Regions from separate parts of the Streptomyces sp. NPDC002825 genome, predicted to be linked through region 1. Evidence: riboswitches for the same ligand, from Rfam matches in the RefSeq annotation. Region 1 holds a riboswitch; the other holds the start of a gene.

Region 1 (4,174 bases):
GAGGACCTACGTCGGCGGGCCGCTCCTGGCCCGTCCTGCTGAACGGGCTCCTCGACGGCCACGACCTCACCGCCGACGACACGGCCTGGGCGATGGACCTGATCATGAGCGGTGAGGCGACCGACGCGCAGATCGCCGGCTTCATGGTGGCCCTGCGCGCCAAGGGCGAGACCGTGCAGGAGATCGCCGGCCTCGTCCGGACCATGTACGAGCACGCCAACGTCATCGAGGTGCCGGGCCGGACCGTCGACATCGTCGGCACCGGCGGCGACGGCGCCAAGACGGTGAACATCTCCACGATGGCGTCGATCGTCGTCGCCGGGACCGGCGCCAAGGTCGTCAAGCACGGCAACCGCGCCGCGTCCTCCGCCTCCGGCTCCTCCGACGTCCTGGAGAAGCTCGGCGTCAACCTGAACCTGACCCCGCAGCGGGTCGCCGAGGTCGCCGACGAGGCGGGCATCACCCTCTGCTTCGCGATCAAGTTCCACCCCTCGCTGCGGCACGTCGCCGCTGCCCGCGGCCAGCTGGGCATCCGGACCACCTTCAACGTCCTCGGCCCGCTGACCAACCCGGCCAAGGTGCGGGCCCAGGCCGTCGGCGTCGCCGACCCGCGCATGGCGCCGGTCGTCGCCGGGGTCTTCGCCGAGCGCGGCAACTCCGCCCTCGTCTTCCGCGGCGACGACGGCCTGGACGAGCTGACCACCACCTCCACCTCCCGGGTCTGGGTGGTCCGGGACGGCGGCGTCACCGAGGAGCGCTTCGACCCGCGGGACGTCGGCATCGACCTCGTGCCCCTGGAGGCGCTGCGCGGCGAGGACGCCTCGTACAACGCCGACGTCGCCCGCCGGCTGCTCGCGGGGGAGACCGGTCCGGTACGGGACGCGGTGCTGCTCAACGCGGCCGCGGCGCTCACCGCCCTGGACCCCGGCACGGGCACCCTCGCGGAGCAACTGGCCGCGGGCATCGCGAAGGGGGCCGAGGCGATCGACTCCGGCGCGGCCCAGCGGTCCCTGGAGCGGTGGATCGCCGCCACCCACCGCTGAGGCGCCCCGCGCGGCCCCGTCCGGCATACGGACGGGGTTGCGCGTCGTCGATCAGCTGAACTACGTTCTGTACCAGGTCATGAGTGACAGCCCTCAAGCCCCGGCTGGCTGTCCGGCAACCCTCCGTCCGTGGCGGGGTGCCCCGGGTGAAGACCAGGTCGTACGGCAGAAGCCTGCGGCAAGCGCGGACCCCTGCGCGCCACCCTGGGGTCCTTGGTCCTCTAGGGAGCGGTGTCTCGTGAGCAAGCGAATGCGTTAGGGCCCTTCCGGCCCCTTCTCTCCACCCTCACACCCGTACGCGGCACCCGTCTGTGCGCTGCCCTGCGGGCCCTTTCACGCCTTTTCGCGCCCTTTTTATGCCGGGAGACACCGTCATGTCCGCACGCCCGAACGCCGCCACCGTCGACACCTCCGCCGCCGAGTCCGCCGACCCCTGCTGCGCCGCCCCGCTGCCGGTTCTCGGCCGGGACGTCACCGTCCCGCTCGTCACCGGCGGCGAAGTGACCTACGCGGCCCTCGACTACGCGGCCAGCGCCCCCGCCCTCCAGCGCGTGTGGGACGACGTCGCCGCGTACGCCCCGTACTACGGCAGCGTCCACCGCGGCGCCGGCTACCTCTCCCAGCTCTCCACCGACCTCTTCGAGAACAGCCGCGTCACCGTCGCCGAGTTCCTCGACTGCCGCCCCGACGACCAGGTCGTCTTCACCCGCTCCACCACCGACTCGCTCAACCTGCTCGCCGCCGCCGTCCCGGCCGGCTGCCAGGTCTTCGTCTTCGAGACCGAGCACCACGCCTCCCTGCTGCCCTGGAGGGACGCCCGCGTCACCTACCTCAACGCGCCGCGCACCCCGGAGCAGGCCGTCGAGACCCTGGAGCGCGCCCTCGCCGACCGCGACCCCATTGGCCCCGCCCTGGTCTGCGTGACCGGCGCCTCCAACGTCACCGGCGAGCTGTGGCCGGTGAAGGAACTGGCCGCCGCCGCGCACGCGCACGGCGCCCGGATCGTGCTCGACGCCGCCCAGCTGGCGCCCCACCACCCGGTCTCCGTACGGGAGTTGGACGTGGACTGGGTCGCCTTCTCCGGGCACAAGCTGTACGCGCCCTTCGGCTCCGGCGTGCTCGCCGGCCGCGCCGACTGGCTGCAGGATTCCGAGCCCTACCTCGCGGGCGGTGGAGCGTCCCGCAAGGTAGCCCGTCGGGCCGATGGTGGTGTGGACGTGGAGTGGCACACCACCGCGGCCCGGCACGAAGCCGGTTCGCCGAACGTCATCGGCGTCTACTCGATCGCCTCCGCCTGCAAGGCGCTCACCGAGGCCGGCTTCGACTCCCTCGTCGCCCGCGAGCAGCACCTCATCGCCAAGGTCCGCGAGGGACTGGCCGACGTGCCCGAGGTGCGGGTGCTCTCGCTCTTCGGCGACGACGCGTCCCGCGTGGGCGTCATCTCCTTCGTCGTGGACGGCTGGAACAGCTCCCACTTCGCCGCCGCGCTCTCCGCCGAGTACGGCATCGGCGTCCGCGACGGCCTGTTCTGCGCCCACCCGCTGGTGCGCACCCTGCTCGGCAGCGACCCGCAGGACCCGGGCGAGTGCGGCGCCCCCGAGGCGAACCCGGGCGAGAGGTCCCTCAACGCCATCCGGGTGAGCTTCGGCGCCGGTACGCCGGACGAGCACGTGGACCGGTTCGTCGGCGCCGTGAAGGAGCTCGTCCGGGACGGCGCGCAGTGGAAGTACCGCACCGAGGACGGCCGCTGCGTCCCGGACCGTGGCTGATTGCTCACTCGTACGGGTGAAGGGGGCCTCCCGGTCGGGAGGCCCCCTTCGGTCGTGCCGCGTGCCCCGTGTCAGGACTCCAGACCGATGGCGAAGGCCGCCTCCAGGTCGTGCTGGGAGTAGGTCCGGAAGGCGACGTGCGTGTCCGTGGCCTCGACGCCCGGGATCTTGCTGATCCGGCCGGGGATCACGTCCGCCAGGTCGTCGTGGCGCGGCACCCGGACCATGGCGATCAGGTCGTACGTACCGGTGACCGAGAAGACCTCGCTGACGCTGTCGAGCGCGGCGATCGACTCGGCGATCTCGGGGATGCGGTCCACGCTGGTCTTGATGAGCACGATCGCGGTGATCACGGCTGGCTTTCTCCCTCGGTCGCCGCGGCTTGGGCTTTCACTCTATCCCCACCGCGGAAGCGCACCCAGGCGTAGAGGAAGCCGACGGAGAAGCCCACGACATGGGCCAGATAGGCGACGCCGGGCCCCGCGCCCGCCTCCCGGGCGGCCAGCCACTGGAGCGTGAACCAGAAGATCAGCACGATCCAGGCGGGGAAGCGCAGCGGCAGGAAGAAGAGGAAGGGGAAGAGGCTGGTGACCCGGGAGCGGGGGAAGAGGAAGAGGAAGGCCCCGAGCACCGCGGAGATCGCCCCGGACGCCCCGACCAGGGTCTGCTCGCTGTCCGCGTGGGCCAGCGCGTACCCGGACAGGGCGATGTAGCCGGTCCCCAGGTAGAAGAGGCAGAACTCGACGGCGCCCATGCGCTCCTCGGCCATCGCGCCGAAGACGTACAGGAAGAGCATGTTGCCCAGCAGATGGAGCCAGCTGCCGTGGACGAAGAGCGCGGTCAGCGGGGTGAGCAGGGCGCGCGGGTCGCCGCCGGTCAGGTCGGCGGGGACGACGCCCCAGCGGCGGAAGTAGGCGCCCTGGGCGGCCAGCAGCTCGTCGCCCGTGCCGTACCCGGGGTTGATCCCGGAGACCGGACTGATGACGAAGAGCAGGCAGCAGGCGGCGATCAGTCCGTAGGTCACCGTGGGTCCGCCGCGGGTGCCCCGCCAGGCACCGAGGACCGCGCCTCGCCAGTCGATCATGGACAGATCATGGCGTACCGGGGCCGAAGTGGACAGAGTGCCTCGCCGTGCCCCTGCCCGGCCGTGAGGCCGTAGGGTTACGGGCACACCACCGCAGTTCGACGGCGCACCGCGGCACCCGCACCTGGCACCACGCAACAGGAAGAAGGACGGACCGATGACGACGGTTCCCCTGCCGACCGACGAGACCCGCTGGCGCTGCACGCTCTGCGGCAATCTGACCCGCTTCGACGTGACCCGCTCCTCCAAGGTCGTGGAGTACGTCCATCTGGACCTCG
Region 2 (4,174 bases), 130 kb from region 1:
TATTACTGGCCCTTGCGCGGGACCGCACTTCGCGGACCCGGGTCAGACCCTGCGCCGGAACGCGTCGACCGCGGCTGAATGTATCTGCCCAACTGCCCTCTGCAACAGGTCATTCGACCGAGAATTCTGGGCGTCCTGGAAAGGGGAATTGGGGATAATCCCCTGGATGACGGGGCAAGTCGGGCCCGGCAAAGCGCGCAGAAGGTACACAACGCGCACACACTTTGGCTGCTTCTTGTCGTGCGGGGACGCATTCTCATATGCGCTTGGCATGAGCAGCGGAGGGGACTTCCCCAACTCTACCGCGCTCAACCATGCAGAATTGCCCCTTCCGCTTATCGCGCGGAAGGGGCAATTCGTACTGACTGGTAGACCTCGGCCGGAGATCAGCCGGAGATCAGCAACCGCCGGCGACGGCGGGAATGATCGAGACGCCCGCACCGGCCGGGGTGGCCGTCTCCAGGCCCTGCTCGAAGCGCACGTCGTCGTCGTTGACGTACACGTTGACGAAGCGGCGCAGCTTGCCCTGGTCGTCCAGGACGCGGGCGGCGATGCCGGTGTGGTTCTTCTCCAGGTCCGCGATGACCTCGGCGAGGGTCGCGCCCTCGGCCTGGACCTCGGCCTGGCCGCCCGTGTAGGTGCGGAGGATGGTGGGGATGCGGACGTTCACGGCCATGTGTTCGTTACCTTTCAGAGCGCCAGGCCGGCGTCGCGGAACGCGTCCAGGCTCGGGCGGATGGTGGCGGTCGCCTGAGAGGTGTCGGCCACCGCGTCCAGGGTCTTGAGTCCGTCGCCGGTGTTGAGGACGACGGTGGTGAGGCTCGGGTCGATGAGACCGGCCTCGACGAGCTTCTTCGTGACGCCGACGGTCACGCCGCCCGCGGTCTCGGCGAAGACGCCCTCGGTCTGCGCGAGGAGCTTGATGGCGTCGACGACCTGCTCGTCGTTGACGTCCTCCACGGCGCCGCCGGTCCGGCGGGCGATGTCGAGGACGTAGGGGCCGTCGGCCGGGTTGCCGATGGCGAGGGACTTGGCGATGGTGTTCGGCTTCTGGGGCCGTACGACGTCGTGGCCGGCCTTGAAGGCCGCCGACACCGGGGAGCAGCCCTCGGCCTGGGCGCCGAAGATCTTGTACGGCTTGTCCTCGACGAGGCCCAGCTTGATGAGCTCCTGGAGACCCTTGTCGATCTTGGTGAGCTGGGAGCCGGAGGCGATCGGGATGACGAGCTGGTCGGGGACGACCCAGCCGAGCTGCTCGCAGATCTCGTACGCGAGCGTCTTGGAGCCCTCGCCGTAGTACGGGCGGAGGTTGACGTTCACGAAGCCCCAGCCCTCGCCGAGCGGGTCGCCGATGAGCTCCGAGCAGAAGCGGTTGACGTCGTCGTAGTTGCCCTCGATGGCGACGAGGTCACCGCCGTAGACACCGGCCATGACGACCTTGCCCTGCTCCAGGTCGTGCGGGATGAACACGCAGGAGCGGAAGCCGGCGCGGGCGGCGGCGGCGCCGACGGCGCCGGCCAGGTTGCCGGTGGAGGAGCAGGAGAGGGTGGTGAAGCCGAAGGCGCGGGCGGCTTCGAGGGCCTGGGCGACGACCCGGTCCTTGAAGGAGTGGGTCGGGTTGCCGGAGTCGTCCTTGACGAAGAGCTTGCCGGGCTCGACGCCGATCGCGGCGGCGAGGTTGTCGGCCTGGACGAGCTTGGTCCAGCCGGGGTTCAGGTTGGGCTTCTCGGCGACGTCGGACGGGACGGGCAGGAGGGGGGCGTAGCGCCAGATGTTGGCGGGGCCGGCCTCGATCTGCTTGCGCAGCGCCTCGGGGTCACCGGTGGGAAGGTCGTACGCGACTTCGAGCGGTCCGAAACAGAGTTCGCAGGCGAAGATCGGGCCGAGCGGGAAGACTTCACCACATTCGCGACAGGAAAGCCCGGACGCGGGACCGAGGTCGACGGTGGTGGGTGCGACGGTCTGAACAGCCATGGAGGCGAGGCCCTTTCTCCTCATCTTTCCCATGACGAAATTTTCGTCATGAGACGGATTTGGCACCTTCCCTAGCCGGGGACCTCGCTGGAGGACGAGACAAACCGACTGGAGGGTTGCCGGGGCTTCAACGGGCCGTTTCCCTCTGCCCCTCTGGATGAGCGGTATTCGATTGTGAAGCGCGGTGGACTTTCGTTCCTGCACTCCGACGCGGGCGGCACCCCGACGTGCATCGGGCATCCGCGTTGTTCAAGACTGTAACCGAAGGCCCGGACGCTTGAACCGGCCGTCCGAACCGCGAGATGGAGATCATGTGCTGGAAGAGGTGGAGCGCTGGCTGGGCCGGCGGTCCTGGTCCGTGGCGGACCGGCCGCTGGAGCGGATCCTCGCCGCCAAGCGGGGGACGACGGTCAGCGTCGTCCTGCCCGCGCTGAACGAGGAGGCGACGGTCGGGGACATCGTCTCCGTGATCCGGCGCGAGCTGATGACCGAGTCCGTGCCCCTCGTGGACGAGCTGGTGGTGATCGACTCGGGCTCCACGGACCGTACGGCGGAGGTGGCGGCGGCGGCCGGCGCGCGGGTGGTCGCGCGGGACGCGATACTCCCCCGCATACCGGCCGTGCCCGGCAAGGGCGAGGTGCTCTGGCGGTCGCTGATGGCGACGAGCGGGGACGTGGTCTGCTTCGTGGACGCGGACCTGCGGGACTTCTCGGCGGACTTCGTGACGGGGATCGTGGGGCCGCTGCTCACGGACCCGGACGTGGACTTCGTGAAGGCGATGTACGACCGCCCGTTCGGCACGGAATTCGATGGGCTCGCCTCCGGCAAGGCTCCCGGTCAGGGCGGCCGGGTGACGGAGCTGGTGGCGCGCCCGCTCCTGAACCTCCACTGGCCCCTGCTCGCCGGTTTCGTGCAGCCGCTGGGCGGCGAGTACGCGGCGCGGCGCTCGCTGCTCGAACGGCTCCCCTTCCCGGTCGGTTACGGGGTGGAGCTGGGGCTGCTGGTGGACGCCCTGCACACGGTGGGCCTGGACGCGCTCGCGCAGGTGGACGTGGGGGTGCGCAAGCACCGGCACCAGGACGGGCAGGCGCTCGGCCGGATGGCGGCGGCGATCTACCGGACGGCGCAGCTGCGGCTCTCGCGGGGCCATCTGGTGCGGCCGCGGCTGACGCAGTTCGAGCGGGGCGAGAAGGGCTTCGAGCCGCGGACGTACGCGGTGGACACGGAGGAGCGGCCGCCGATGGTGGAGATCGCGGAGTACGCGCACCGCCGCGTGGCGTAACGCCCCGCAATGATCCGCTTTGCATAAATTGCCCTTTTATGCGCTTCACGCACCTTCACCTCGGGCTCGGGAGAGTGCTCGCGGCCGCCGGGCTCGTCGCGGGCTCGCTCGCGTTCACGGCGGCCGGTCCGGCCGCCGCGGACGTGGTCGAGCCCTTCGGCAAGCGGTACGACGAGTCGCCGTACGGCGACTTCACGACGATCGGCAACACGGTCATGGGCTGTCCGACCGCCCCGGCGGACCTGGCGGCCCGCTGCGCGACCGCGGCCTCCGGCCAGGGCTCGGACGACAACAACACCTTCGTGCTCCGCAACAGACCCGCACCCCCGACCCCCGGGCCCCGGGGCGGTCACGCCGGCTCCACGGCCGAGACCGGGCGCAGCGGCGAGCGGCTGTGGCTGCTCGGGGCGCTGGCGGTGGCCCTGGCGGCGACCGGCCTGGTGGCGAAGGCGGCGATGCGCGGCCGACGCGACTGACCTGCGGCAACTCCTCGTGGCCGAATCAGCTCGTCTCGTATACGTACGTTTGAGCGTTTACGGGACGGGCTAGGTTCGCCACATGGCAACTGTGCTGGTGGCATCCAACCGGGGCCCGGTCTCGTACGCGCTGGGCGAGGACGGTTCGCTGGACGCCCGCAAGGGCGGCGGCGGCCTGGCGTCGGCCCTGAGCACCATCGACTCCCAGGAGAGCCTCTGGGTCTGCGCGGCGCTCGGCGAGGGCGACCGGGAGGCGGTGCGGCGCGGGACGGCGGAGCCGGGCGTGCGCATGCTGGACATCGATCCGGGGATCTACGCCGACGCGTACAACGGCATCGCGAACTCGGTGCTGTGGTTCCTCCACCACCACCTGTACGACATCCCGCGCGAGCCGGTCTTCGACGCGGGGTTCCGCCGCCGCTGGGAGTCGTACCGGAGCTAC

Evidence for each region. A riboswitch is a leader RNA that binds a small molecule or an ion and turns the genes downstream of it on or off. The one in region 1 is predicted to bind S-adenosylmethionine.
Region 2: another riboswitch for S-adenosylmethionine. It lies ahead of thrC (threonine synthase); the one in region 1 lies ahead of ABT041_RS07500 (aminotransferase class V-fold PLP-dependent enzyme).

What each region holds. Positions count from the first base shown of each region.
Region 1 is NZ_JBEOVH010000004.1:169,352-173,525, forward strand. Features, by position in the region: gene trpD (anthranilate phosphoribosyltransferase) at 1-1,043, shown strand, start outside; SAM riboswitch class IV at 1,119-1,234, shown strand; gene ABT041_RS07500 (aminotransferase class V-fold PLP-dependent enzyme) at 1,418-2,812, shown strand; gene ABT041_RS07505 (Lrp/AsnC family transcriptional regulator) at 2,884-3,165, opposite strand; gene ABT041_RS07510 (rhomboid family intramembrane serine protease) at 3,162-3,896, opposite strand; gene ABT041_RS07515 (hypothetical protein) at 4,054-4,174, shown strand, end outside.
Region 2 is NZ_JBEOVH010000004.1:38,781-42,954, forward strand. Features, by position in the region: gene ABT041_RS06840 (MoaD/ThiS family protein) at 398-676, opposite strand; gene thrC (threonine synthase) at 691-1,998, opposite strand; SAM riboswitch class I at 1,992-2,138, opposite strand; gene ABT041_RS06850 (glucosyl-3-phosphoglycerate synthase) at 2,288-3,256, shown strand; gene ABT041_RS06855 (hypothetical protein) at 3,295-3,732, shown strand; gene ABT041_RS06860 (alpha,alpha-trehalose-phosphate synthase (UDP-forming)) at 3,815-4,174, shown strand, end outside.